DNA from 2 places in the Staphylococcus hyicus genome. Region 1 is predicted to be linked to the other one. Evidence: predicted binding sites of a transcription regulator. Region 1 holds the regulator's gene; the other holds the start of a gene.
What was found. Region 1 encodes CtsR, which represses protease genes until heat stress. Its sites were predicted from a motif close to ATGGTCAATAAAGGTCAAACA; they were not measured.
Positions count from the first base shown of each region.

Region 2: a site for CtsR is predicted at 7,124-7,144, ahead of clpB (ATP-dependent chaperone ClpB). Genes of this name have one in related genera too.

Region 1 covers NZ_CP008747.1:2,258,312-2,273,778, forward strand. Annotated here, with positions in the region: gene gltX (glutamate--tRNA ligase) at 1-167, opposite strand, end outside; gene ispF (2-C-methyl-D-erythritol 2,4-cyclodiphosphate synthase) at 256-732, opposite strand; gene ispD (2-C-methyl-D-erythritol 4-phosphate cytidylyltransferase) at 725-1,420, opposite strand; gene SHYC_RS10745 (PIN/TRAM domain-containing protein) at 1,423-2,484, opposite strand; gene radA (DNA repair protein RadA) at 2,501-3,874, opposite strand; gene SHYC_RS10755 (ATP-dependent Clp protease ATP-binding subunit) at 4,077-6,554, opposite strand; gene SHYC_RS10760 (protein arginine kinase) at 6,567-7,571, opposite strand; gene SHYC_RS10765 (UvrB/UvrC motif-containing protein) at 7,564-8,085, opposite strand; gene SHYC_RS10770 (CtsR family transcriptional regulator) at 8,097-8,558, opposite strand; gene SHYC_RS10775 (NupC/NupG family nucleoside CNT transporter) at 8,723-9,928, shown strand; gene pdxT (pyridoxal 5'-phosphate synthase glutaminase subunit PdxT) at 10,133-10,693, opposite strand; gene pdxS (pyridoxal 5'-phosphate synthase lyase subunit PdxS) at 10,695-11,582, opposite strand; gene pdxR (MocR-like pyridoxine biosynthesis transcription factor PdxR) at 11,692-13,107, shown strand; gene SHYC_RS10795 (FUSC family protein) at 13,190-15,115, opposite strand; rRNA gene rrf (5S ribosomal RNA) at 15,252-15,366, opposite strand.
Region 2 covers NZ_CP008747.1:1,935,911-1,951,377, reverse strand. Annotated here, with positions in the region: gene addA (helicase-exonuclease AddAB subunit AddA) at 1-2,602, shown strand, start outside; gene SHYC_RS09195 (fumarylacetoacetate hydrolase family protein) at 2,681-3,583, shown strand; gene SHYC_RS09190 (YisL family protein) at 3,779-4,168, shown strand; gene SHYC_RS09185 (CoA-disulfide reductase) at 4,366-5,688, opposite strand; gene SHYC_RS09180 (Cof-type HAD-IIB family hydrolase) at 5,701-6,525, opposite strand; gene SHYC_RS09175 (metal-sulfur cluster assembly factor) at 6,638-6,946, shown strand; gene clpB (ATP-dependent chaperone ClpB) at 7,180-9,789, shown strand; gene SHYC_RS09165 (YjzD family protein) at 10,024-10,224, opposite strand; gene SHYC_RS09160 (beta-ketoacyl-ACP synthase III) at 10,375-11,316, shown strand; gene fabF (beta-ketoacyl-ACP synthase II) at 11,333-12,577, shown strand; gene SHYC_RS09150 (DUF3899 domain-containing protein) at 13,020-13,400, opposite strand; gene opp3b (oligopeptide ABC transporter permease) at 13,650-14,576, shown strand; gene opp3C (oligopeptide ABC transporter permease) at 14,576-15,467, shown strand, end outside.

The DNA of each region.
Region 1 (15,467 bases):
TCGCCATCTTCTAGATTACGTTTCGTATCTGTATCTTCAATACGAATCACAAAGTCTCCATCGTAATGTTTAGCGAATAAATAGTTAAATAATGCAGTACGTGCATTACCAATATGCAAGTAGCCTGTTGGACTTGGTGCATATCTTACTCTTACTCGGTTACTCATCTTGTTCACTCCTGTTTTCATTTTCAATATTTCTATTATAGCATGTGACACCGAAACTAAAATCTAAAATTTTATAAATTTAACAGCACTATTTTTGCGTCAAAGAGATAATGGCTTGTGCTGCGATGCCTTCTTCACGCCCTGTAAATCCCAGCTTTTCACTCGTAGTCGCTTTAACATTAACGCGCCCAATCTCCACTTCGAATAAATCTGCAATCACTTGACACATCGTATCGATGTGCGGTCGGAATTTAGGTTTTTCGGCAATAATAGTTGCATCAACATTATTCATGATGAAACCTTCTTTTTTTACTGCAGCATAAGCCTCAACAAGTAATTGTTTTGAATCCGCATCTTTAAATGCTGGATCCGTGTCTGGGAATAACTTGCCAATATCTCCTAAAGCACATGCACCTAACATCGCATCTGTAATCGCATGTAATAACACATCCGCATCGCTATGTCCTTTGAGTCCTTTCGTATGTGGTACTTCAATCCCACCAATAATCAATGGTCTATGTTCATCAAACGCATGTACATCATAACCCAATCCTACTCTAAACATGTTGATTTCTCCTTTTCTCTAAAAATGCGCGACCTACCCATAAGTCCTCTTCAGTCGTTATTTTAATATTGTCATATTCTCCTTCAACAATATGTATAACTTGTCCTGCATTTTCTAATAGCGACGCATCGTCTGTCCCTTCAAAATGCTCTTGATCTGCCTTGTCATACGCCTTCATCAACATATCATATGTTGCACCTTGAGGTGTTTGCACTTGCCACAATAATGCACGATTTAAAGTTTGAACAACCACGCCTCTTTCAACGACTTTAATTGTATCTTTCGCTTTCACACCGACTATAGCTGCACCATACTCACGAACACCCTCACTTAATTGACGGATGATGTGATGTGAGATAAAAGGACGTGCGCCATCATGAACAAACACAACATCTTGAGCATCCAAATGACATTGTTTAAGTACGTTATAAATACTCTCTTGACGTGTATCGCCGCCATCTACTATCGCCTTAATTTTATCAAACTGCGCACAAATGGCCGTCATACGCTCACGATCTCTAGGATGAATCGCTAAATAAATTCCTTTACACGCTGCATCCGATTGAAAAGCTGTAAGTGTATGTTCAAGTATTGTCATCGTTTCTAATTTAATGAACAACTTATTAAATTCACGTTTCATACGTGTACCTTTACCTGCTGCTGGAATAATAACGTGATAACTTTGCATGCTTATTCCTCCACCTTTTTAGCAAAAATAATACGGCCTGACGCAGTTTGAAGCATACTAATCACTTCTAATTCTAAAGTTTCATTGATATGTTGTTTCGCATCATCAACCACAACCATAGTGCCATCTTCAAAATACCCTACCCCTTGACCAGGTTCCTTGCCAACTTTCGTGATCATCAATTCAAAACGATCACCTTGATGTACTTCTGGTTTTATCGCATCAGATAAATCATTTACATTGAGTACTTTAATATCTTGAATCGCACAAACCCGATTTAAATTGTAATCCGTTGTAATAACATGCGCACGAAAGTGTTGCGCTAACTTCACAATGAGGTCATCAATATCATGATGACTTTTTTGAGGATAAATGATACGCGTCGGGTGTTTGGAGTCATGTATCGCATTTAAAATTTCTAAACCTCTACGCCCCTTATCGCGTTTAATACTGTCATTGGCATCGGCAACGACTTGAAGCTCATTGATGACGCCTTGAGGAATTAAAATCTCACCATCAATAAAGCCTGCTTCCATAATTTTATAGATGCGTCCATCAATAATGGCACTGGTATCAATGATTTTAGGCACTGCATTCCGAGCGTTAATGGACATTGAACGCGCCATGTTTTCTGGTAAAAACAGAAGCATTTCGTCACGTTTTTTCAAACCAAATTGAAACCCGAGGTAACCGAGTAATAACGTAATGATGAGCGGTACAATGCGATTGATAAAATTCGTACCGATAAATTCTAAAATAAATGAAATCATGACTGAAATTGTTAATCCTGTAAACAAACCTATTGTTGCGAAAATGATCTCTATTGCACTGTAACTTAAAATAAATTGTTCTATATTTTTCAGCATATTGGCGATGCGCGGTATAAACCAACCAAATATAAGAAAGAAAACGACCATACCAATAAATGCTGTCACATAATTATTATCTAAAATAGGTGGATGATTGAGATGAAAATCCACAAGTAGCTCAGGAATTAAAAACAATCCTAATACACTACCTATAATCATGTACGATATGACTACCAGAAATTTTACAAAATCCATGCTAAGCCTCCTTTCTTTATCTCTGTTTTAAGGCATATTTTAAAGCTTCATGTGTTGAAGTCACACCGATAACTTCTATATTTTCTGGAAATGTCCATCCACCGATATTGGTTTTTGGGATAATGACACGTTTAAAACCTAACTTCGCCGCTTCTTGTACACGTTGCTCGATACGTGACACTCTGCGTACTTCGCCAGTTAAGCCAACTTCACCAATAAAACAATCTAATCCGTCAACTGCTTGATCTTTAAAACTTGAAGCTGTCGCAATAATGATACCTAAATCCACAGCGGGCTCACTTAATTTGACACCACCTGCAACTTTAATATATGCATCCTGTTGTTGTAATAAATACCCCTCTTTTTTCTCTAACACAGCCATTAATAAACTAAGACGGTTATGATCTATCCCTGTGGCCATGCGTCTTGGGTTGTTAAATGTTGTAGGTGTAACTAACGCTTGCACTTCAATAAGTAAAGGGCGTGTCCCTTCCATCGTCGCAACAATCGTCGACCCTGGCACATTCGTTGAACGCTCTTCTAAAAACATTTCAGAGGGATTTGGAACACTTTTTAAACCAGCTTGCTTCATTTCAAAAATACCCATTTCATTCGTTGAGCCAAAACGATTTTTAACGGCACGTAAAATACGATACGCATGATGTTCGTCTCCTTCGAAATACAACACCGTATCCACCATATGTTCTAACAATCTCGGTCCAGCGATTTGACCTTCTTTCGTCACATGCCCAACTATAAATGTGGCGATATTCATTTGTTTCGCAATATGCATCAGACTTTGAGTACTTTCTCTCACTTGGGACACCGATCCTGGTGCAGAACTAATTTCAGGATGGTATATCGTTTGAATAGAATCCACGACGATTAACTCAGGTTCTACTTTTTTAACTGCCTCGTGAATCACTTCAAGGTCTGTTTCTGCAAATACATTCAACGCACTGGCATCTTCATCCAAACGGTCTGCACGTAATTTGGTTTGGTTCAGTGATTCTTCGCCAGTAATATAAAGCACTTTTTTCTTCTTTGATAACGCAGCACACATTTGAAGGAGTAGTGTGGATTTACCGATACCTGGGTCGCCACCGATCAATACGAGAGAACCCTGAACAATACCGCCTCCAAGTACACGATTAAACTCATCACTATTTGTAAGAATGCGTGGTGTTTTTTCATTTTTAATTTCATTTAACGTTTGTACTTTCGCATGTGTCGATTTTTGTGTACGCACACCATGTTTTGGATGTGCTACTTTTTGTTCTAATGATTCCTCCATTGAATTCCATGCACCGCAATTTGGACATTTCCCCATCCATTTTGGAGACTGATATCCACATGCAGTACACTCAAATGTAATCTTTTTTTTGGCCACGTCGTCGCCTCCTTATTTAGCTATAACAAATCTATTTTATACTTGTACCCTCAATCTGACAAATGAAGAATATAAAAATCGAGCAACCAAAACAGGCTATGTGGATCAACCTCATTATGACACCTTAGAGATGGTTGCCCGTATAACAAAATAGAGGCTAAGACATGATGTCTCATGTCCGAGCCTCAATCACGAAATGCATTTATGACTTTGCTTCGTCTTTATCTTCTTGTATTGTGTCATTGACGTGTGTGTCACGTTCTTGAATGTCATATTGGAACGCTTTTCCATCATAATCAACTGTCACATCTTTACCATCTAATTCTTTACCTTCTAAAATCAATTCACTTAAGTTATCTTCAACTGTTTTTTGAATCGCACGAATAAGTGGTCGTGCTCCATATTCAGGATCATAACCCTCTGTCGCAATTTGATCTTTAGCCGCTTCAGTAACATTAATATTAATATTTTGTTCTGATAGACGTGATGTTAATTTATTCACCATCATTGTAACGATTTCTTTCAATTCTTCTTGACTCAATTTGTGGAAGACAATCGTATCATCGACACGGTTTAAAAATTCGGGACGGAACGCATTTTTTAGTTCTTTCATCATTGTTTTACGAATAGTTTCGTAATCTTCACCGCCACCTTGACCACCGAATCCAGCAAAACGTTGATCTTGAAGTTCTTGTGCACCAACATTTGATGTCATAATGATGACTGTATTTCTAAAATCGACACGACGTCCTTTTGTATCTGTAAGATGTCCATCATCTAAAACTTGTAACAAAATGTTAAAGACATCTGGATGTGCTTTTTCAATTTCATCAAATAAGATAACTGAATACGGTTTACGACGTACTTTTTCAGTCAGCTGTCCACCATCATCATGCCCAACATATCCTGGAGGTGCGCCGACCAATCGACTCACCGCGTGTTTTTCCATGAACTCGCTCATATCAACACGAATCATCGCATCTTCTTCACCAAACATTGTTTCAGCTAATGCACGAGCAAGCTCTGTTTTACCGACACCAGTAGGTCCTAAGAAAATAAAGCTACCGATTGGACGCTTTGGATCCTTGAGACCCGCACGCGCGCGACGCACCGCTTTAGAAATTGCTGTAACGGCATCCTTTTGTCCAATCACGCGTTCGTGTAATGTGTCTTCGAGGTGGAGTAAACGCTCAGATTCCGTTTCATTTAAGCGTGTTAACGGTATGCCTGTCCAACCCGCAATTACTTCAGAAATATCTTCTGCACTTAACGTTGTATGCTGTCCGCCTTGGTTATTTTTCCATTCATTTTTCGCTTCTTCATATTGCGTTTCTAATTTCGTTTGTTTATCACGCAAATTCGCCGCATTTTCAAATTCTTGTGCATGAACCGCTGCATCTTTTTCTTTCTTCACTTGTTCAATTTGTTGCTCAATTTCTTTCAAGTTTGTAGGTGTTGTATGGTGACGTAAACGTACTTTAGAACTAGCCTCATCGATTAAGTCAATCGCTTTATCGGGCAAGAAACGATCTTGTACGTAACGATTACTTAATTTTGCAGCAGCTTCAATCGCCTCATCTGAAATATTAATACGATGATGCGCTTCATAGCGGTCTCGTAACCCTTTTAAAATTTTAATTGTGTCTTCAACACTTGGTTCGTCAACTTGAACCGGTTGAAAACGACGTTCTAAAGCTGCGTCTTTTTCAATATGTTTACGATATTCATCTAACGTCGTTGCACCTATACATTGTAATTCACCACGCGCAAGTGCAGGTTTTAAAATGTTAGAGGCATCAATCGCACCTTCTGCCCCACCAGCACCAATTAATGTGTGCAATTCATCAATAAATAAAATGACATTGCCTGCTTGATGAATTTCTTCCATGACTTTTTTCAACCGCTCTTCAAATTCGCCACGGTATTTTGTTCCTGCAACTACTGTTCCCATATCTAATGACATGACGCGTTTATCTTTTAACGTTTCAGGCACTTCGTTATTAACAATGGCTTGTGCAAGTCCTTCTGCAATCGCCGTTTTACCCACACCAGGTTCACCAATAAGTACTGGGTTGTTTTTCGTACGACGACTTAATACTTCGATCACACGCGTAATTTCTTTCGTACGTCCTACAACAGGGTCCAACGTGCCATCTTTGGCGATAACTGTTAAATCACGAGCAAGGCCATCTAATGTAGGTGTGTTGTTAGACTTCGTCGCTTGGGCATTTTTGTTAGACATTTCTGGGTTACCTAATGCTTTCACAACTTGTGCACGTGCTTTCGTTATATTCAAATCTAAATTCGCAAATACACGTGCCGCTACCCCTTCATTTTCACGGATTAACCCAAGTAATATATGTTCTGTTCCTACAAAATTGTGTTGTAATTTACGGGCTTCATCCATAGAAAGTTCAATAACTTTTTTGGCTCTAGGCGTGTAGTGTAACGTTCCCATGTGGTCCTGTCCATGGCCAATCAATTTTTCAACTTCAGCGACTACTTTTTCCTCAGTAATATCAAAACTTTCTAAAACTTTTGCCGCAATGCCTTCTGGTTCTTTCATTAATCCAAGTAATAAATGCTCTGTCCCAATATTTGAATGGTTCAGTCGAATTGCTTCCTCTTGCGCATGTGCTAATACACGTTGCGCACGTTCTGTAAGTCTTCCAAATAACATAATCGAACCTCCTTATATATGTGTTCGTAATATTTTTGCTCTTTTAGCTTCTATTGATAGCGTTTCATCATTATCGATTAAAAATGGGGATTGGATGGCAATCATTAATTCATCAAATTGAAAATCTTTCATATCTAATATACCTAAATCCACGCCCAGTTTTATATCACTCAGACGGTAAGATGCTTCTTCAACTGAAATTAACTGACTGTATTTTAAAATGCCTAATGAGCGATAAATACGGTCGAGTGTTTCGATTTCTTTATGTGTGTGTAAACGTGTTCTAAATTCTAATTCTTCACTAATAATTTGTTGTACAAGTTCTGTTAAAGCTTCAATAATCTCTTGTTCACTTTTTCCTAGGGTCAATTGATTGGACACTTGATACACATGACCATACACTTGTGACCCTTCACCATAAATGCCTCGAATAGTAAATCCAAATCGGTTGATGGACTGTGCAATACGTGACATACGTTTCATTATGGATAATCCTGGTAGATGAAGCATGACGCTTGCTCTCATTCCAGTCCCTACATTCGTAGGACATGTTGTTAAATAGCCTAAGTCATCGTCATAGCTAATCGCGGTTGCTGCGTCAAGTTCGTCATCAATAGCAGAGGCTTTGTCATATAAATCAGTTAGTGACAAATCTTTACCCATCACTTGAATGCGAATATGATCTTCCTCATTCACCATCACGCTGATTGATTCATCTTCATTGAGCAATACCGCTGATGCCGGTTGTTTCGTTAACTCAGGACTAATCAAATGTTTGGCCACTAACTTGTATTTACTTTGTTGATCTAATTCGTCAAGACGTACAACTTTAAGATTGGATAATGCATCTTGCACTTCGTTGATGACGCGATGTCCTTCGTCTTCAGAAGGAAACATGAGCGGATGCACGTAGTTTTCGAGGTTGCGCGCTAAACGAATACGAGACGACATGACAACGGGTGAGGTATTCGATTCTTGAAGCCAACCACTCATATGATGTTCAAGATGATTACTCATCATTGGCCACCTCACTTTGTTTCGCTTCAAGCGCTTTAATTTCATCGCGAACTACTGCGGCTTGTTCGAACTCTTGCGCATCGACTAATTGTTGTAGCGTGTCACGTTTCGATTCGATTTGTTGTTTTAGTGCGCGTTTACGGTGTGAAGATAACGGATATTTTCCTGAATGTGTTGTATGTCCACCTTGTACTCGTCGAACAATATCATAGACATCTTCTTTAAAAGTAGTATAACAATCATGACATCCAAATTTACCTACATGTGCGATATCTTTGAGCGACATTTGACATGTCGGACATCGTTTTTCCTCACGATATACAAGTTGATCCACGTTAATCCCGTATTTTGCCGCAAGATGTTGTAAAATTTGTTGAACAACAAATGTCCCTTCTACATCTTCGCCTTGGTGCCATTGATCATCAGATTGATTATGAATCTCGTCATGTTTCAACATTTCTTTATTGGGTTTACGCTGATTGTTTTGCGTTAACTTCAGTTCATATTGTGTCATAGCATCACCTTCTAGTAATAATTAATAACCGGAAGTAATCGTTTTAAAATATTAGCACGAATGATATCTCTTGATGCAACATCCATCGTCAATGTTTCTCTATCGACAATTGCAGCAATTAATTTTGCTTCACGTTCTGTAATCAGTTGATTATCTAATAACCCATCTATAATATAGTAGGCTTGTTGTTGAGATATAGACGGACCGATTAAGTCCATTAAACGTTTAATATATGAGGCATGATCTTTCGTTTCAATTTTAGTGATTCGAATATAACCTCCACCGCCACGTTTACTTTCAATTTCATAGCCGTGTTCATTTGTAAAGCGTGTTTTAATAACATAATTCAGCTGAGATGGTACGCAGTCAAATCGTTGTGCGATATTGGCGCGCTGAATTTCCACGACATCATCTTTCGTTTCTTCAAATAATTGCTTAATGTATTGCTCTATGATGTCAGACATATTATGCATGGTATCACCTCTTTTGACCATCTTTGACTATATTATAAAAGTTGGTTTGACCTTTTTCAACCAATTTGATTATAAGTGACATAAAATTGTTATGTTACTGCTTACATATTTGGTGTATGATAGTCTTAGTAAATATTTATAAATTAGACAGAGGTGTTTATTTCATGCACATTTTAATTGGGATAGTCGGAATTCTTGTGTTTTTGGGGTTAGCTTGGATTGCAAGTTCTGACAAGAAAAATGTTCGTTGGCATTACATTGGTTTAATGTTGGTCATCCAAATGATATTAGCCTTTATTTTATTAAAGACTACCATTGGTATTACCATTGTGGGAGGCATCGCAAATGGTTTTGCGTACTTGTTGAAACAAGCTGCAGAAGGTGTGAACTTCGTATTCGGTGGTTTGGCTAACGACGGCGCAATGTCATTTTTCTTAAACGTTTTACTTCCTATCGTATTTATTTCAGCATTAATTGGTATTATGCAATACTTAAAGATTTTACCAGTCATTATTAATGTTTTAGGATTTTTAATTTCAAAAGTAAATGGTATGGGGCGTCTAGAGTCATACAATGCTGTTGCATCAGCAATTTTAGGTCAATCAGAAGTATTTATTTCACTTAAAAAACAACTTCCTTACATTCCGAAACATCGTTTATACACATTAACAGCATCAGCGATGTCAACAGTATCGGCATCGATTATCGGGGCTTATTTCACGATGGTAAAACCTGAGTATGTCGTTACAGCAGTCGTTTTAAACTTATTTGGCGGTTTTATTGTAGCCTCAATTGTAAACCCTTACAAAGTAAATGAAAAAGACGACAAATTATTAATAGACGAAGAGAAAAAGCAACAATCATTCTTTGAAATGTTGGGAGAATATATTTTAGATGGTTTCAAAGTTGCAGTGATTGTTGGTGCAATGTTAATCGGTTATATTGCTTTAATCACTTTCTTAAACAGTACAATTGGTGGTATTATCCACTTCGTTTCTGGTGGTACATTAAGTTGGAACTTCCAAACATTAATTGGGTTCATCTTCGCACCGCTTGCCTTCTTAACAGGTATTCCATGGAGCGATGCAGTGGATGCTGGATCAATTATGGCAACAAAGTTATTATCAAATGAATTCGTAGCAATGACAGAACTTGGTAAAGCTAGTGGATTATCAGAACGTGCACTCGGCATCGTTTCTGTATTCTTAGTATCATTCGCTAACTTTAGTTCTATCGGTATCATTTCAGGTGCCATCAAGTCATTAAATGACGAAAAAGGTGACGTAGTTGCCCGCTTCGGTCTTAAATTGTTATTTGGTGCAACACTTGTTTCATTTATTTCAGCTACAATTGCAGGATTCTTTATTTAAATCTAAATGGTTTAACATCTTTCAATATTTGAGCGGTAGTACGAATAGATGACTTTATAGCGTAAACAGGACTGGTATATTGTATTTTACATTTTGTCAGTCCTGTTTTTCTTTATATATTAAAAAGCGCAATCATCTCTATGATAAAAATATCATAAAGAGATGATGCGCCTTTGCATGTTTATATTTGATAAACCAATGAATTTAAGCTTTTGCAACGATGTCATTAATGAAATAATGCATCATACTATAATCGTCAGTCAGCTCAGGATGAAAAGACACCCCTAAATACTTTCCTTGACGTACCGCTATGATTTTATTATCGATGACACCAAGCACCTCTACTGAATTTTCAACAGATTGAATATGAGGCGCGCGAATAAATACACCTTCCACAGGCTTTTCTATACCTTTAATTGTTAAGTCCGCTTCGAAACTATCTACTTGGCGGCCAAACGAATTACGTTCGACGGTAATATCGAGTTTTTGAAGGTACCCTTCTTCCCCTACGATATCTTTCGCAAGGACGATTAGCCCTGCACATGTACCAAACATTGGCAAATCCGATTGCTGAAGTGCTTCTTTAAAACCATATAACGTCATTAAACGTCGTAACGTTGTAGATTCGCCACCTGGAATAATTAATCCATCAATCTCATTCAGTTGTTCTACTTTTTTTACATAAATACCTTCATGACCACTGTCTTCAATATGACGAATATGTTCACGAACTGCACCTTGTAAAGCGAGTACACCAATTTTCATCTTACCAACCACGCTCTTGCATACGTTCTTCTAATGAAAGCGAATTAATATCCAATCCTTTCATCGCTGTACCAAGATCTTTCGCTAACTTACCAATTAATTCATAATCCTGGTAATGTGTTGTCGCTTGCACAATCGCTTTAGCAAACGTTTCAGGATCTTCGGATTTGAATATACCAGAACCTACAAAGACACCATCGGCCCCTAATTCCATCATTAGTGCCGCATCTTGAGGTGTCGCCACACCACCTGCCGCAAAGTTAACAACTGGGAGGCGTCCTGTTGATTTGATGATTTTTAAAATATCATATGGCGCACCTAAGTTTTTCGCTTCTGTCATTAACTCATCATCGCTCATTACAGTAATGCGGTTCACTTCTTGATTCACTTGACGCATATGCCGAACTGCTTCAACAATGTTTCCTGTACCTGGTTCACCTTTCGTACGTAACATCGCCGCACCTTCACCAATACGGCGTGCCGCTTCACCTAAATTGCGACATCCACATACGAATGGAACAGTATAATCACTTTTCTTAAGGTGGAATACTTCATCCGCTGGTGTTAATACTTCAGACTCATCGATATAATCTACGCCCATCGCTTCTAACACACGTGCTTCTGTTATATGACCGATACGACATTTTGCCATGACTGGAATCGATACTGCATTCATCACTTCTTCTACAATTTTTGGATTACATGCACGTGCAACACCACCTGCTGCTCTAATGTCAGATGGTACACGCTCAAGAGCCATAACTGCAACAGCACCGGCTTCTTCCGCAATTTTAGCTTGTTCAGCGTTAACCACATCCATGATTACGCCACCTTTTTGCATTTCTGCCATACCGCGTTTAACGCGATCTGAACCTATTTGTTTAGACATATGAATAGTGCCCCCTTTTCGAATATACAAAAGTAGCTTATACTATAAACTGAACCTATAAAAGAGTCAGAAATAAACAAATTAAAGTGGTCAGTTTGGAGTGATAGCAATGGAAATGCTGATGTTTCATATCGATAAAGCCCTTGATCAACCCATTTATGTGCAACTCTATGACAATATTAAAGAAAGCATTATCGCAGGCACACTACGTGAAGGCGAAAAACTTCCTTCAAAACGACACTTAAGTCAGTATTTGTCAGTGAGTCAAACTACAATCGAACATGCCTATTTACAATTAATAGATGAAGGGTTTATTGTAAGTAGACCGAAATCTGGATATTATGTGAGTGATATTGAATCTTTACCATTTATCGCAAGGCCTTCACAAGCACAGGTCTCAGTTCAAGCACCTAATCAGGATGACATGACTCACCAATTTCGCTTTCAATTAGGTGCAATTGATCAAGCACACTTTCCTTTTGATATTTTAAGAAAATTTGCTAAAGAAGCATTTGAAGATTTACAACACCATCTCGTTGAAACAGGACATAAACAAGGAGATTATGCATTACGTAAAGAAATCAGCCATTATCTTTTTCACAGTCGTGGTGTACAAGCCACTCCAGAACAAGTGATTGTCGCATCTTCGACCGATCAAATATTATCAATCATAACAGATTTATTATCACCTAAAAGTCATTATCTTTTAGAAGACCCTTTATACCCTCAAGTCCATCAATTGTTAAAACGCAAACACATTCATTATTCTTTTCTTAATGTACATCATGATGGATTACGTGTTGAAGGACATTTTGGCGAAAAAGATGTGGTTTATATTACACCAAGTCATCAATTTCCTACAGGTGTAACAATGACGCTCAAACGACGGATTGCCTTGTTGAAATGGGCACAAGACAAACCATCCCGTTTTATTATTGAGGATGACTATGACTCAGAGTTTCGTTTCGAAGGTAAACCCATTCCTGCACTACAAAGTTTAGACCAATCAGGAAGCGTCATTTATGTCAGTACGTTTTCGAAATCTATCGCACCATCTATTCGTATCGCCTATGCTGTCTTACCTGAGGCACTTCAAAAAAAATATCAGCAAACACTTAATATTGAAGGCGGGAGTGTACCAAGACATACACAATATATGGTCAGTCAATTTATGGCGTCCCATCATTTCGAACGTCACCTTAACAGAATGCGAAAAATATATCGTCAAAAACGAGATAAATTAATCTCAATTTTACGCCAATACCCAGAAGTTATCAGTATTTCCGGAGACATGACAGGTATGCATTTTGTGATTACAATTAAAAATGGCTGGACTGAAGCCAAATGTATCGATCAGTTTCATCGCCATAGTATTGCATTAAAACCTTTATCCGCCTATTGTTACCATTCAAAATCAGCAACACCACAATTTGTATTAGGTTTTGGAGGCATCCCGATGGAAGACGTTGAAGCACATGCTACACAGTTACTGAAGAGTCTAGAAATAGAAGATACTTCTAATTAAAAATACAAAAACCGTTCAGCCCCTTGACTGCAGGGGTTAAACGGTTTTTGTATTTTATGTAGCCACATAGTTTTAGTCGTTTTTAATCTTTTAATAAATGCGGATTTCTTTCATTTTGATAATCATATAGTTCAATTTCTTGAAGTTGCATTAAAAAGTGACGCAATTGCACATAATGTTTCAGTTCAGGTAAATCAATGATGTTACTATGATATTTGCCACACTCAAATAATTTCGCAATGTTTTCAAAGACGACCAAATAATCACCTAATGCACGGTCATCCAAATAAACGCCACGATCATCATGTAAAATTTGCGTGAGCTTAAAATGAATTTGTTGCAGTAAAAATATGGCTGGATAATAATATTGGGTTCGTTTATGATTAGACGATATTTCACCGTAAGCCCGATTATACATCATTTCCATATTCTCTACTTTTAGTTTCATACGCATCTTATCTTTACGTGGATTGTATGCTTTATATGTTTTGGGATATTGTTGATTTGAAAACACATAATGAAAAATCTGTGCTTCCACACGTGCCACTTCCGCCATAATCTCAGGTAAGTGTCTCGAAGCAATATGACGTCCAATAAGGAGTACCCCTATGACAGCTATAAGAATTCCTACCGTTGTATCTAAAAACCGAGGTATCGCGATCATCGGCGTAAACACCCCTTGCGCCAGCCCACTAAGCAATAAAACTTGGGATGTAATAGTAATCATCGCAAGTGCATAATTTGCACCTACCAAGGCCTCAGTCATAGCTCCACTTAAGGCAAGTAACACAATCACCACACCAATATGCGGCTCTAAACTTAGAAAACCGGCCGTTAGTATCACACCGACCATTGTACCAAGCCAACGAGCCAACGCTCGCTGTAGACTCGCAACATTGGTAACACCGATAAGCACTGTATGTGCACTTAAAGGCACCCAATACGCACGTTCAAGATTAAATACAAGCGCGACTAAGATAGATACACCCATAATTAATGAATATTTCATTGTCGCCACAAAAGCCGCTGATTCAGGTGTGAGATGATTGAGAAGACGATGTTTATACTGAGGCGAACGAATTTCTATATTCTCTTTCACTTTAATGTCTGTAGAAGCTAATGTTTCATCTATTTTAAATATCAACATCACTAACTCATCAAATTTCCCGTCAATTTCAATACGTTTTTTCCACATTTTACGTTTTTCATTTGGATGAACAACCGCATTGCTGACATGGTCTATCATATCTTTGATCACTGAGGGCATCGGACGAATACCTTTTGCGTTCAATTCCAGCAGTTCTGAATAGACCCCTTCTGCCCATTGATGTAATAGCACCGCTCTTTGATAAGCAACAGACCGTTTTTGTAATGATGAGCCTGTCGTGTTTAAAGTTTCGGAAGTCGCTATAAACGTCTTAACCGCGACTTTCGTTAAATCATTAAATTGTGCTTGGTCATTAAACTGATGCACCAACTTTTGTAATAGTTGGTACTCATTTTTAATCGCATTCGCTTCATGAGTATCACGTTTCAACCAATAATCTACTACAATAACGATGAGTGATAGTAACCCCCCAACCCCCACCATGGCGCCGCGATATAAAAAATCTTCCGGCTGTTGCGGCATGACTAAAGACAGACTATAAGCAATGATAAAAAAAGTAGAAGACGGTCCTGGTACATTAAGCGTCGTAAAAATATAATACGGAATGACCGAAAAGACAAGTAAAAAAATCGCAAACACAATGGAATTTCCAGACGTCAAAGTACCTAGCATCATCGCAATGACAAAACTAAACGACGTCAATGACACGATACGCATGCGTGAGGTAAATGTCCAATCAAACGCATAAACATGTGCGAGTGTCCCAATCGTTATGAGTAATGCTGAAGGAAAATCATTAAATAATAGCCCATATAGTAAAGGAATGAACATGAGCATTCCTTGACGTAATCCTTTTCGAATATCTATCTTTTTCTTATCAATAAATGTGAGTTGCTTCATATACCCTTTCAATATTATTCACCTAAACTCTCTTGATATTTATACACGTCATCTTCTATTAGAATATCATTTTTAGATAAAAAAAAAAGAGACCTCTCGGTCTCGATTCGGCTCATCGCATCACTTAATGATGTTTGCTTGGCAACGTCCTACTCTCGCGGAACGTAAGTCCGACTACCATCGGCGCTAAAGAGCTTAACTTCTGTGTTCGGCATGGGAACAGGTGTGGCCTCTTTGCTATTGTCACCAAACAATGTTTTACTTCGTGTCAAACGTTCGCATTTGTAAAATACGAGATGTCTCAAACATTCGCATTCGAACATGTCACTTCGTAAAATGAATGATTATACAT
Region 2 (15,467 bases), 320 kb from region 1:
AGATGTTATTGTAACATTTAATAAAGCTAAACGTGAGCGAAATCTTTTGGATTTTACAGATTATGAACATTTTGCTTTGAAAATTTTATACGATGATAATGGTCGACCTTCAAACATCGCAAACGTTTATAGAGATAAATATGAAGAAATTTTAGTCGATGAATATCAAGATACAAATAGAGTGCAAGAACAGATTATCTCAAGCTTTAAACGAGGGTCTGCATCAAATGGTAATTTATTTATGGTTGGAGACGTGAAACAATCGATTTATAAATTTAGACAAGCAGATCCAAGTTTATTCATCGAAAAATACGAAGCGTTTAATCAAACAGATCACAGTGGTTGGCGCATTGATTTGTCGCAAAATTTTCGCTCTCGTAAAGAGATATTAAATACAACCAATTATTTGTTTCATCATATGATGGACCGGGAAATAGGCGAAATCGAGTATGATGCCGCTGCAAGATTATATTACGGCGCACCGTTTGATGATGTTAGTGTTCCTTTGCATTTAAATGTACTCCTTGAAGATGAATCCAGTGAGTTAACTGGATCTGAACAAGAAGCACATTTGATTGCGACTCAAGTAGACACTATCATCAACACGAAAAAAGTATACGATGTGAAAACAAAGCTATACCGTCCAGCGACGTATAAAGATATCGTAATTTTGGAAAGAAGTTACAGTAATGCACGACACTTGCAACATGTATTTAAAGATAGGGATATCCCTTTATATGTGAATAGTAAACAGGGGTACTTTGAACAAACTGAAATACGTTTAATGCTTTCGTTCTTGAGGGTCATTGATAATCCACTCCAAGATATTTATCTTGTTGGATTGATGCGCTCGGTAATCTATCAGTTTACAGAAGATGAACTAGCAGAAATTCGTGTTGTCTCACCGCATGATGATTATTTTTATCAATCTATCCAACATTACATGAATGCGGAAACGGCACAACGTGATTTAGTTGATAAATTATCGCGATTTTTAAACGATTTGTCTAACTATCGTATATACAGTCAAAGTCACCCGGTCTATCAATTAATTGATAAGATTTATAATGACCATTATCTAATTCAGTATTTCAGTGGATTAGTCGGTGGGAAAGGGCGGCGCGCAAACCTACATGGACTTTTCAATAAAGCTGTCGACTTTGAACAATCGAGTTTTAGAGGTTTGTTTCAATTCATTCGTTTTATCGATCAAATGATTGAACGCGGTAAAGACTTTGGTGAAGAAAATGTTATCGGACCAAATGACAATGTAGTGCGGATGATGACGATTCATAGTAGTAAGGGACTTGAATTTCCGTTTGTCATATATTCTGGCCTTACACGTGACTTTAATATGACCGATTTGAATCAACCTGTTATTTTAAATCAATATGAAGGAATAGGATTACAATATTATGATGAAATGCATGGCATATTTTATCCGTCATTGATTTCAATGAGTATTGAATTGGTTAATCGTAAAGAAATTATTTCCGAGGAAATGAGATTGATTTACGTCGCATTAACGCGGGCGAAAGAACAGTTGTTTTTAATAGGTCGTGAGAAAAAAGAAAGTAAGTTATATGCTTTAACAGAAGCGCCAATTGCGCATGATAAGTTGACGCCACTTTATCGTTTTAATGCCAGAAATCCTTTTGAATTGATTTACAGTATTTTAAGTAAGTATAAGCATTCCTCACTGGTGGATGCTTTGCGATTTAAAGATGAACAAGAAAAAGAAATGGCGCTTACACCATCAATTACAATTCATCATATTCAAGCATCAGATATTTTGCCTCAATCACATCATGAGGATACCCGATTAAGTATTGAGATGTTAGATGCAGAGACCACGCACGCCGTACAAAACGAGATGCTTATCAAAGAGATTGAAAACCGACTATTATTTAAATATCCTCATGAACAAGACCAATATTTAGCATCCAAACAGTCAGTCTCTGAATTAAAACGTCAGCTCGACACAGAGCAATCTGACACAAACTATGACCGTGTCCGCCAATATAGACTTGGGGTCGCAACATATCAACGACCAGCATTTTTAGAGTCTCAAAAACGTACAGCGACTGAAGTTGGAACACTGATGCATACAGTGATGCAACATTTGCCTTTTAATGAAGCGCGTCTTTCAGATGAGGCATTACACGAATATATCACATCACTCGTCACACGTGCTATCATTCCTGAAGATGCAGTGAAAGATATTCGATTAGAGGATGTGAAGCGGTTTATTCAGAGTGAGTTGTACATGGAAATCGCACAAAGTGACGCATTCTATCGTGAATTACCTTTTATTGTAAATCAACATGATATGGAATCAGGAGAACATGACACGGATGCGGCCATTATTCAAGGGATGATTGATGTGGTTTTCGTGAAAAATGGAAAGTACTATTTTGTCGATTATAAGACAGATGCTTTTGTTAGACGGCGTGGTATGTCAGATGAAGCGGTCGGTGAACAGCTTAAAGCGAAATATCGAATTCAAATGAATTATTACCAAAAGGCTTTGGAAACGATAACAGGACACAATGTTTCGGGTTATTTATACTTCTTCAAGTATGGTGCCTTAGCAATTGATTAATTCAAAAGGTTAACTGTGTGATTTATCTGAAATTTTCGTTATAATGTGGTTAAGAAATACGTTAGGAGCTGATTATGAATGAAATTCTTATCATTCAAGCATAATGGTGAAACATCATTTGGTGTAAAAGTAAAACGCGAAGAAGCGGCATGGGATTTAACAAAAGTTTTTGCTGACTTTGCAGAAGGTGATTTTCATCCTAAAACATTATTAGAAGGATTACAACAAAATCAAACGATTGAATTTCAAGAACAAGTGCGTAAAGCAGTGGTTGCTGCTGAAGACAGTGGCCGTGGTGAAGCTTATAAAGTGAAATTTGATGATATCGAATTTTTACCACCAGTAACACCTACAAACAATGTTATAGCATTCGGTCGTAACTATAAAGCGCATGCAGAAGAGTTGAATCATGAAGTAAATCGTTTATACGTATTCACTAAAGCAGCATCATCTTTAACTGGTGATGAAAGTACAATTCCAAACCATAAAGATATTACGGATACGTTAGATTATGAAGGCGAATTAGGAATTGTTATTGGAAAATCCGGTGAAAAGATTCCTAAAGGACTTGCACTTGACTATGTATATGGATATACAATTATCAATGATATTACAGACCGTACAGCTCAAAAAGCGCACGATCAAGCCTTTTTATCTAAGAGTTTAACAGGTGGCTGTCCAATGGGACCATATATCGTTACAAAAGATGAAATGCCTACGCCAGAAAATGTCAATATTGTAACGAAAGTGAATAACGAAATACGTCAAGACGGCAACACATCTGAGATGATTTTAAAAATCGACGAATTAATCGAAGAAATTTCCAAATATGTGGCATTACATCCAGGTGACATTATTGCGACAGGTACGCCATCAGGTGTTGGTGCGGGTATGAACCCTCCGCAATACCTACAACCAGGTGATGAAGTAAAAGTTACAGTAGATAATATTGGCACATTGACTAATTATATAGAAAAATAAAGCATTATTAATAACGCCTTCAAAGTTTATCTAAATATGAATTTTGAAGGCGTTTCTTATGTGTGACTATTTAATGAAGCGCTGGTAATCGTATGTTCATATGTGTTTGATGAAACGTCAGACGGGTTATTTAAATGTATGACTACTATTATTATGGTATAATCAATAAAGTTATGTATAAAAGGAGGGTCTATAATGGTTTTAATTAATTTGCATATCATAAGTTGGATTATTTTATTGATTTTATTTTTTGCTACTTACGAAAATTTCTCAAATAAACAAGGTCCAACGCCACTGTTTAAACCATTACATATGGCGACGCGTTTATTTATGCTATTAGTTTTGATTACGGGTGTATGGCTTATCGTAAATGCGTTTACGAGTGCGGGATCAAACCATATGTTGTTAACATTAAAAATGTTAATGGGAATTGCAATCGTTGGTTTAATGGAAGTGACAATTGCACGTAAAAAACGCCAAGCATCTAGCCGTGGCTTATTTATAGCAACATGGGCTGTTGCATTATTAACGATTATTCTAGGTATTATCTTACCTTGGGGTCCAATGACACAACTATTTCATTAAACATAAATAAGGTAGGAAAATCATGCTACCTCAATTTAAAAACCTTCAAAGTTCATTTGCTTATGAACTTTGAAGGTTATTTATATGGATAGGATTATACATGCATGTGAACAGTTTTGATTTATGCCTTAGGTGAAAGGGATAATACATTGAAACATGTATCAGGATCGAAATTACATTGCTTTGTGACTGTCGGTTTAATTGCGCGCCTTATACCCTAACATGTTGATTGCATCCTTAGGGTGACTGTATGGTGGTGCATAAGCCACTTCGAATTCAGTGAGGTCGTCAATCGTTGCGTCATGCATCATAGCCATTGTTAACACGTCTATGCGTTTGTCAACGCCGTCTTTACCAATCGCAGCTGCACGCAATAACCGTCGATTTTGCTTATCATAATAAGCACGCAAGTGTAGTTTTGAATTATTAGGATAATATCCTGCATGCGCGGTTTGTTTAACTTCGACAACGCCATAGTCAAAATGTTTGAGTTCATGCGGAGCAATGCCTGTACTTGCTAACGTATAATCGAAAAATTTAACGATATTTGCGCCTAAAAAACCTTTAAATGTGACATTAGAATGGCCAGCCAGTTGTTCGGCGATGATACTTGCGCCACGATGGGCCCCCCAAGCTAACGGCACGTGTGCGTGAAGGTCAACGTGGCGATAATGGTGAGTAATAATATCACCCAATGCGTAAATGTCTGGATGATTTGTTTGAAAACGTGCATTCACAGGAATATATCCTTTTTCATCTAGCGTAATTCCTGAATGCTTTAAAAACTCAGAATTAGGTTTTACGCCAACACCAGTGATAATTAAATCGTAATTTTCTTTAATACCTGATTTAAAAGTCACCATCGTACCTTCTATGTTTTTGATTTCTTCATTTAAACGATATGGAATATGACGTGCCTTTAAAGCTTCAAAAATAACATGATTCATATCTTGATCCATATGTTTATTAATTGCTTCAGACCGGTGGATAAGCGTAGGATTTAGGCCACGATGGTACATATTTTCTAATACCTCTAAACTCACGTAACCACCACCCACAATAAGGACACGTTTAACGTCATGCTGGGTAATGTATGTTTCAATAGCATCTGTATCTTCCATATTCCGTAAAGTGAACAGATGTGGCGCTTCAAAGTTTAAGTGATGTGCGCGTGCGCCAGGGCTTAATATTAATGTATCAAAAGTGTCATTAAACGTAGTGCCTGTTTCATGATTTTTAACCGTGACACATTTCTTTTGGCTATCGACAGCGATGACTTCGTGCTTCACCAAAACATGAATATTTTTCTTCTCTTTAAATATTTGAGGTGTGATTGGAAGTAACGCCTCGCGTGTTTCAACTACATGACCAAGATAATAAGGCAAACCGCAATTCGCAAAACTCATATCTCTATCTTTTTCATAAACAGTAATGTGAGCATTTGGATCTAAACGACGGAGTTGACTTGCGGCAGTCGCACCACCTGCAACTGCGCCAACGACGATAACTTTTTGACTCATATGAAGACCTCCTTAGTTGTCTTTAGTGATATTTAATTGGAAATAATGATTTAAATAAATACCGATTCCATCTTCATTATTTGATGCAGTTGTTTCTTTAGCAACATGTTTAAGTTCAGGTATGGCATTTGCCATAGCTACACCATGTTTTGCATATTTAATCATTTCGATATCATTATCTTCGTCACCAAAAGCAATAATATGTTGACGCTCAATTTGAAGATAATCTTTAACGATATCTATACCAACGGCTTTACTAATACCACGTTTTACAATTTCAATCACTGGGAATGGTGCACCCCAACGTCGATGCTCAATATTTTCAGCATAAAAACGTGTTAATATCTTTTTAATGCGAGGAATTTGATGTTCGTCTGCTTCAATTAATAAACTTGTTGGATCTTCTTTTAAAAGTGTTCTTAAATCTCCTACTTGGATATTTGCATCCCCCATACTAAACCCTTCAAATAAATTTTCATCGTAACGATCAAGATAGACTTGATCCATGACCTCAGCAATCATATTTTGCACATTCATTGTTTTTAAAGTATCAATGATACATGTAGCAATGCCTTCATCTAAGCGTGCATGTTGTGTAGGGAACTGTGCGTCTTTAGGGTGGTGTACATAGGCACCATTAAAATTAACAACAGGTGTATCCATATTGAGTTCATCATAATATCGTTTACTTGCTCTATATGGGCGGCCTGTTGAAATCATAATCGCGTGACCTTGGGATTGTAATGTTTTAAGTACTTTAAATGTATAGGGGGTAATATTTTTATCATCATTTAGTAAAGTGCCATCTAAATCGAGGCAAATCAAATGTTGTTTCATAATTGTCTCCTTATGCGCTAGTTTCAATGTATGCTTATCATAGCATTTTATTGTCGTAATGTCTGAATTTTGATATATTGAGAGTAGTTATTAATTAGAAGAGGTGAATCTCATGGAAGAGGCTTTAAAAGATAATATTTTAGGCGCTTTAGAAAACGTTATTGACCCTGAACTCGGGATTGATATCGTGAACTTAGGCCTTGTTTATAAAGTGGACTTAAATGATGACGGCCTTTGTACTGTTGAGATGACTTTAACATCAATCGGATGTCCGATGGGACCACAAATTGTTGATCAAGTCAAAACAGCACTAGGTGAATTACCAGAAATTAAAGATACAGAAGTGAACATTGTGTGGAATCCACCGTGGACGAAGGATATGATGTCTCGTTATGCCAAAATTGCTTTAGGTGTGAGTTAAAATAGAATATATAATAATGAAAGAACTTCCTGAGATACGTAGGAGGTTCTTTTTCGTTAAATTTAACGTATGTTTGAAATTCATATGAAAGGTTAATAAGAATGACATAGGTGAATTAGTCAAAAAAAGTCAAACTAAATTGTTGCATTCAATAACGTATGAACGTATAATATAATTAAGGTCAAAGAAAGTCAAAGTCAATAGACCGAGTAAAGATAAAGGAGTGAGACATTTTGGATATCAATCAATTAACACATTCTATTCAAAATGCGCTTCAAAAAGCCATTGAATATGCTAAAGCTTATCAGTTAACAAATGTAGAAATAGAAGCCTTATTAAAGGTCATTTTAGAACAGCCCGAAAGTTTATATCAAAATATATTAGACCGAGCAAATATAGATACAGATGCTTTGAATAAAGCCTATACAGATCAATTATCTCGTTATCCTTCTGTTAAAGGGGATAACGTACAATACGGCCAATATCTAGGTTCGAAAACGAATGAAGTATTTAATAAAGCAGAAGAATATATGAAAGAATATGAAGATGAATTCATTTCAATGGAACACTTGTTAAGAGCAGCTATAGATATTGATGACATCACACGTCAATATGTGGGTAATAAACAAGAAGTCATTAATGAAATTATTAAGAAAGTTAGAGGAGGGAATCACGTGACAACTCAAAATCCTGAAGTAAACTATGAAGCATTAGCTAAATATGGACGCGATCTCGTTGAAGAAGTCAGAAAAGGAAACATGGATCCAGTCATTGGTCGTGATGAAGAAATTCGAAATACCATTCGTATTTTAAGCCGCAAAACGAAAAATAATCCTGTGCTGATTGGTGAACCTGGTGTAGGTAAAACAGCAATCGTTGAAGGGCTAGCACAACGTATTGTAAAACGAGACGTACCAGATTCTTTATTAGATAAAACAGTCTTTGAACTTGATTTAAGTGCATTGGTTGCAGGTGCGAAATATCGTGGTGAATTTGAAGAACGTTTAAAAGCGGTATTAAAAGAAGTAAAAGAATCCAATGGACGCATTTTATTATTTATAGATGAAATTCACATGTTAGTGGGGGCTGGTAAAACGGACGGCGCTATGGATGCTGGCAATATGTTAAAACCAATGCTTGCACGTGGTGAACTTCACTGTATTGGTGCAACGACGTTAAATGAATACCGTGAATACATTGAGAAAGATTCTGCATTAGAACGTCGTTTCCAAAAAGTTAATGTAAAAGAACCAAATATTGAAGATACGATTTCGATTTTACGTGGTTTAAAAGAACGTTATGAAGTACACCATGGCGTACGTATTCAAGATAGAGCTTTAGTTGCGGCTGCAGAACTTTCAGACCGTTACATTACGGATCGATTTTTACCAGATAAAGCGATCGACCTTGTCGACCAAGCTTCAGCAACAATCCGTACAGAAATGGGATCTAATCCTACTGAATTAGATCAAGTGAATCGTCGTGTCATGCAATTAGAAATTGAAGAAAATGCATTGAAGAAAGAATCAGATGAAGCAAGTCAAATGCGTCTTAAAGAATTGCAAGAAGAACTTGCAGAAGAAAAAGAAGTCCAAGCGCAACTACAATCACGAGTGGAAAGTGAAAAAGAGAAAATAGCAAAAGTTCAAGAAAAAAGAACAGAACTTGATGAAAGCCGTAAAGCATTAGAGGATGCGGAAAATAATTATGACTTGGAAAAAGCTGCAGAATTGCAACATGGTAAAATTCCTCAACTTGAAAAAGAATTGAAAGAATTAGAAGCTTCCTTCCAAGAATCACAAGGTGCAGACGGTGACCGTATCATTCGTGAAGTTGTAACGGATGAGGAAATTGGAGAAATTGTAAGTCAATGGACGGGTATCCCAGTTTCTAAACTTGTTGAAACAGAACGTGAAAAATTACTACACCTCTCTGATATTCTACATGAACGTGTTGTAGGTCAGGATAGCGCGGTAGATTTAGTTGCGGATGCTGTTGTACGTGCACGTGCGGGTATTAAAGACCCTGACCGACCTATTGGTTCATTTTTATTCTTAGGACCAACTGGGGTAGGGAAAACAGAACTTGCGAAATCCTTGGCGTCAACGTTATTTGACTCTGAACGTCATATGATTCGAATCGACATGAGTGAATATATGGAGAAACATGCGGTATCTCGTCTTATTGGTGCACCTCCAGGTTATGTCGGACATGACGAAGGTGGTCAATTAACTGAAGCGGTCAGACGCAACCCATATTCAGTTATTTTATTAGATGAAATTGAAAAAGCACATTCTGATGTCTTTAACGTATTACTTCAAATCTTAGATGACGGTCGTTTAACTGACTCTAAAGGTAGAAGTGTAGACTTTAAAAATACAATTATCATCATGACAAGTAATATTGGTTCTCAAATTTTACTTGACCGTGTGAAAGATACTGGAGAAATTACAGAAGATACGGAAAAAGCGGTGATGGATAGCTTGCATAGTTATTTTAAACCTGAAATTTTAAACCGTATGGATGACATCGTTTTATTCAAACCATTATCTGTGGATGATATGCAGATGATTGTTGATAAGGTATTGAGAAACCTAAATATGCGTCTAACTGATCAGCGTATCACATTAGAAATATCTGATGCTGCGAAAAAATGGATGGGTGAAACAGCGTATGAACCACAGTTTGGTGCACGTCCATTAAAACGATTTGTTCAACGCCATGTAGAGACACCATTGGCACGTATGATGATTAAAGAAAATCTCCCTGAAGGTACTAAAGTATATGGAGATGTTGAAAATGGGGAAATCACATTTAAAGTAACTCCACCAACAGACGCATAAAATGTCATTGATGTCATTTAAGTAAGTTGAAAGCAAGGGGTTAAATTAATTCGTTTTTTTATGGGTAATACGCTTTAACTCCTTTTAGTTTGTTTGAAGTGTCAATATGAGAATAGATATAAAAAACCTTCAAAATTCATCGTCATGAATTTTGAAGGTTTTTGTGTGTAGCGTGGCATTTCAATCATACAACTACACAAATTTACATTGAAATCATTAAAGAGATAGTAAATATTACTTTTGATTATCTTTAGCTGGATGGTATGTATCAGGTTTAATTGCAATATCGATTAATACGACGATGATTACCATCAATACAGCTAAAATAAGTGGTGCAATAAAGTTAATAGGTCCACCACCATTTAGACTATTAAGTACGAAATTAACCATCTCTAATAAGAGTACCGCCCAAAAAAATGTAAAGAAGTATTTCATTACGATATGCCTCCATTTATACTGATAGTTCCATTATAAGTGTCTGAGTTTATTTTGTATAGTCGTGATAGTGTTAGACTTGTCTTTTTTAATGTCATTATGGTAAATTAATACCTGGTATTAAAAATATATGAAGAAGGTGTTCAAACCATGAATGTAGGTATTAAAGGATTTGGGGCGTATGCACCAGAACGCGTTGTAGATAATGCACACTTTGAATCATACCTTGATACATCAGATGAATGGATTTCCCAAATGACTGGGATTAAAGAACGAAGATGGGCAAATGATGACGAGAAAACGTCAGATTTAGCATATGAAGCAAGTGTACGTGCTATTGAAGATGCGGGTATAGATAAAGAAGATATCGACATGGTTATAGTAGCAACATCTAGCGGTGATCATCGCTTTCCAACCGTTGCTAATATGTTACAACATCGATTAGGTTTAAATAAAGTAGCTTCTGTGGATCAACTCGCAGCTTGTACAGGTTTCATGTATGGTATTGTAACAGCAAGAGCATTTATATTATCAGGAGATTACAAAAATGTGCTTGTTGTAGGTGCGGATCGTTTATCTGGGATTACAGATTTAGATGATCGTTCTACAGCTATTTTATTTGGAGATGGTGCTGGAGCGGCTATTATTGGCGAAGTGTCTGCTAACCGTGGTATTCTAAGTTATGAACTAGGTTCTGACGGTGTTGGTGGGAAATACCTCTACCAAGATCAAGAAACAGATTATATTAGAATGAATGGACGAGAAGTGTTTAAATTTGCTGTACGTATTATGGGAGATTCCTCATTACGTGTAGTTGAAAAAGCCAATTTGACTCCGGATGATATTGATTTATTCGTGCCACATCAAGCGAATATTCGTATTATGGAATCGGCGCGTCAAAGGTTAAATATTCCGAAAGAAAAAATGAGTGTATCGGTCGATAAATATGGTAACACTTCAGCGGCATCCATTCCATTGAGTATTTCTGAAGAATTAAAAGCTGGTCGAATTAAAGACGATGATGTGCTCGTGTTAGTCGGTTTTGGCGGCGGACTAACTTGGGGCTCACTAGTAATTCGATGGGGAAAATAGTAGAGGAGGAACATAAATGACTAAAAAACAACGTGTCGTAGTTACTGGTTTAGGTGCATTATCGCCAATTGGAAATGACGTACCTACGATGTGGGACAATGCTTTAAAGGGTGTCAACGGTATTGATAAAATTACACGTATCGATACAGAACCTTATAATGTTCATATTGGTGGAGAATTAAAAGACTTTAATATAGAAGATCATATCACGAAAAAAGAGACTAGAAAGATGTCTCGTTTTACGCAATATGCTGTTGTTGCCGCTAGGGAAGCTTTAAAAGATTCAGGGTTAACGATTGATGAATCTAATGCAGACAGAGTTGGGGTTTGGATCGGTTCTGGTATTGGCGGAATGGAAACATTTGAAGAAGCCTATGATTTATTAAAGAAAAAAGGACCACGTCGTGTGAGCCCGTTTTTCGTGCCAATGCTTATCCCGGATATGGCGACTGGTCAAGTATCTATCGATTTAGGGGCTAAAGGTCCGAATGGTGCGACTGTCACAGCATGTGCGACCGCGACAAATTCTATCGGTGAAGCTTTTAAATTTATTGAACGTGGCGATGCAGATGCGATGATAGCAGGCGGTACAGAGGCACCGATTACGCATATGGCAATTGCAGGATTCAGTGCGAGTCGTGCTTTATCTACAAATGACGATATTGAAACAGCGTGTCGTCCATTCCAAGAAGGTCGCGATGGTTTTGTTATGGGTGAAGGCGCAGGTATTCTTATTTTAGAATCACTTGAATCTGCAAAAGCCCGCGGTGCTAAAATTTATGCTGAAATTGTTGGTTACGGTTCTACTGGTGATGCACATCATATTACTGCGCCAGGTCCTGATGGTGAAGGTGGTTCTCGTGCTATGGAAGCGGCCATAAAAGATGCAGGAATTGAACCTAGCGATATTCAATATTTGAATGCGCACGGTACAAGTACACCAGTAGGTGACTTGTTTGAAATTAAAGCCATTAAAAATACATTTGGTGAAGCAGCGAAACAACTAAAAATTAGTTCAACAAAGTCAATGACAGGTCATTTACTTGGTGCTACTGGTGGCGTTGAAGCAATTTTCTCAGTACTTTCTATTAGGGATAAAAAGATTGCCCCAACAATTCATGTAGAGAAAAATGATCCTGAAATTGATTTAGATATTACACCTAACAAAGCCGTTGATTGTGAAATTAACTATGCGATGAGTAATAGTTTAGGTTTTGGTGGTCATAACGCAGTATTAATATTTAAAAAATATGATGAATAATCATACTTTCATTTTAGTGGAAAAGGAGTGTTGCACACGACGTGCACACTCCTTTTTGTGTAGCCCATGTGCCAGGTGTATGCTCTGAAATATCGCAAACGACCATAACTCATTAGGTAACGATACGCTTTTAAATAGTAAAGATCATATGTATAAAATCCACTATGTTACAGATACATCGCGTGATGTATGAACATGACTAAATATACAGACTTGTGTGCCACGTGTATACAAAGTATACCTATGTTTTATGTCGTACTATTCTTATGACTATATAATAGTAGAAAAGCGTCACAACGAAAAACAAGTCAACAAACATGACTTTTTAAGAAATGGATGATTAGATAGTACATCATTCGATATTCACATGACGAAAAAAATAAAACACAGATGTTCTTTTAGTAAAGACATCTGTGTTTTGTGTATACAGAAAAATGTATGACTAATAGGTTGTAAATGCAAGTACAAAGGAAAGCAAAATATAGAATACATGTACATATAAGGCAGGCTTAATCCATGACTGTACAACATATTCTGATTTTTTAGGTTGTTTGGGATTAAAAAATGAATCGGATTCGTAACGATCTTTATCTTTTTTACGCATCATTTGATATTTAAAACGTCTAAAGCCATAGCTAGTGACATCTAAGATGCCTTCTTGAATGACTAAAAGTGTAAATAATAAAATCGCAAAAATAATAGAAAAAGTAAAAAATAAATTAATAAAGTGGGTCCATGTATGTAGACTAAACAACCAAGAGACGATGGTACATAATGGGGTCATGAGAATATAAACCCAAGATCGTTGAGGTAGATGTGACATAACTTCATTCCTTACGCATTGTTTTAGATTATTGTAACCTACCGCTCTATGAATTTGAAGCATTTTTAGTTCAACATAAATTATTTTTTTCTTGAAATAATATCTTGATATAAAGCTATTTCATGTAAAATGCTTTATCACTGTAAATTGAAATGATATTGATTAATTTGCACCCTTGTGATTATAATATTGTTAATATTTCTGAAAATTTTGAAGGGAATGTTAATTACACACAAGGGGGTATGTTTGATGCTTAGATATACGATTAAGCGATTGTTATACATGGTGATATCACTATTTATTATTATTTCAATCACATTTTTCCTTATGAAATTGATGCCCGGATCACCGTTTAACGACGAAAAGTTGAGTGAAGAGCAAAAAACAATGTTAAACGAAAAGTATGGGTTAAATGATCCATTACCAATTCAATATGGAAATTATATGGCTAATGTCGTCAAAGGTGATTTTGGTAATTCGTTCCAATATGACAACCAACCGGTTTGGGATTTAATTAAACCAAGACTTGTTCCATCATTTCAAATGGGACTCTTTTCAATGATTATTGGTGTCATATTAGGGTTGTTGCTCGGTGTCGTAGCAGCAACTCGGCAAAATACCTGGGTTGACTATCTTGCCACCTTTATTTCTGTTATTGCGATTTCGGTTCCATCATTCGTATTAGCTGTATTATTACAGTATGTATTTGCTGTACGATTACAATGGTTTCCAGTTGCAGGGTGGGAAGGTATTTCTACAGCGATATTACCGTCACTAGCCCTTTCAGCAGTTGTTGTGGCTACAGTTGCACGCTACATTCGTGCTGAAATGATTGAAGTGTTGAGTTCGGATTACATATTACTGGCTCGAGCAAAAGGGAACTCAACACAACGCGTGTTATTTGGTCATGCGCTACGCAATGCTTTGATACCCGTCATTACTATTTTAGTTCCAATGTTGGCAAGTATTTTAACAGGGACACTGACAATCGAGAACATCTTCGGTGTGCCTGGATTAGGGGACCAATTCGTACGTTCGATTACGACGAATGACTTTTCGGTGATTATGGCAATTACACTATTATTTAGTACATTATTCATCGTGTCTATTTTTATCGTCGACATTCTATATGGCCTAATCGATCCTAGAATTCGTTTACAAGGGGGTAAAAAGTAATGACGAAAGAAGAGCGAACTTTACCTAGAGATGACCATTCAGGTGCAACTGTAGCTCAAACGTCGGGGATTATGCATGAAGATTTTATACGTACAGGCGCACCTGACAGTAGCGAGCAAGATTTCCAAAGAGAAGGACGTACATTTTGGCAAGATGCATGGTCTCAATTAACACGTAATAAATTAGCAGTAGTGGGCATGATTGGACTCATCATCATATTAATATTGGCGATTGTAGGTCCGTTAATTAGTACTCATGACTATGCTGAGCAAGATGTTGAACGACGTAATTTACCACCAAAAATTGCTGTACTAGATCAAATCCCCTTTTTACCCTTTGACGGTGAAGGTGTAGATGGTAACGCATATGACAAAGCACATGTGAAACAAAATTTTTGGTTTGGTACTGATCAACTTGGACGTGATATTTGGACTAGAACGTGGCAAGGCGCACAAGTCTCATTATTTATTGGTTTAGTAGCAGCATTGTTAGACATATTTATTGGCGTAATATACGGTGCGATTTCTGGTTATTTTGGTGGTCGGATTGATGACTTTATGCAACGTGTTATCGAAATTATTTCATCTATTCCAACACTTATCGTTGTGATTTTATTCGTATTAATATTTGAACCATCAATTTGGACAATTATTTTGGCGATGGCAATTACAGGATGGATTGGGATGAGCCGTGTTGTACGTGGAGAATTTTTAAAATTAAAAAATCAGGAATTTGTTTTAGCTTCACGTACTTTAGGGACATCAAATTTAAAACTTATTTTTAAGCATATCTTACCTAATACGTTAGGCGCGATTATCGTAACGTCTATGTTTACAGTGCCAAACGCAATTTTCTTCGAGGCATTCTTAAGTTTTATTGGTATTGGTGTAC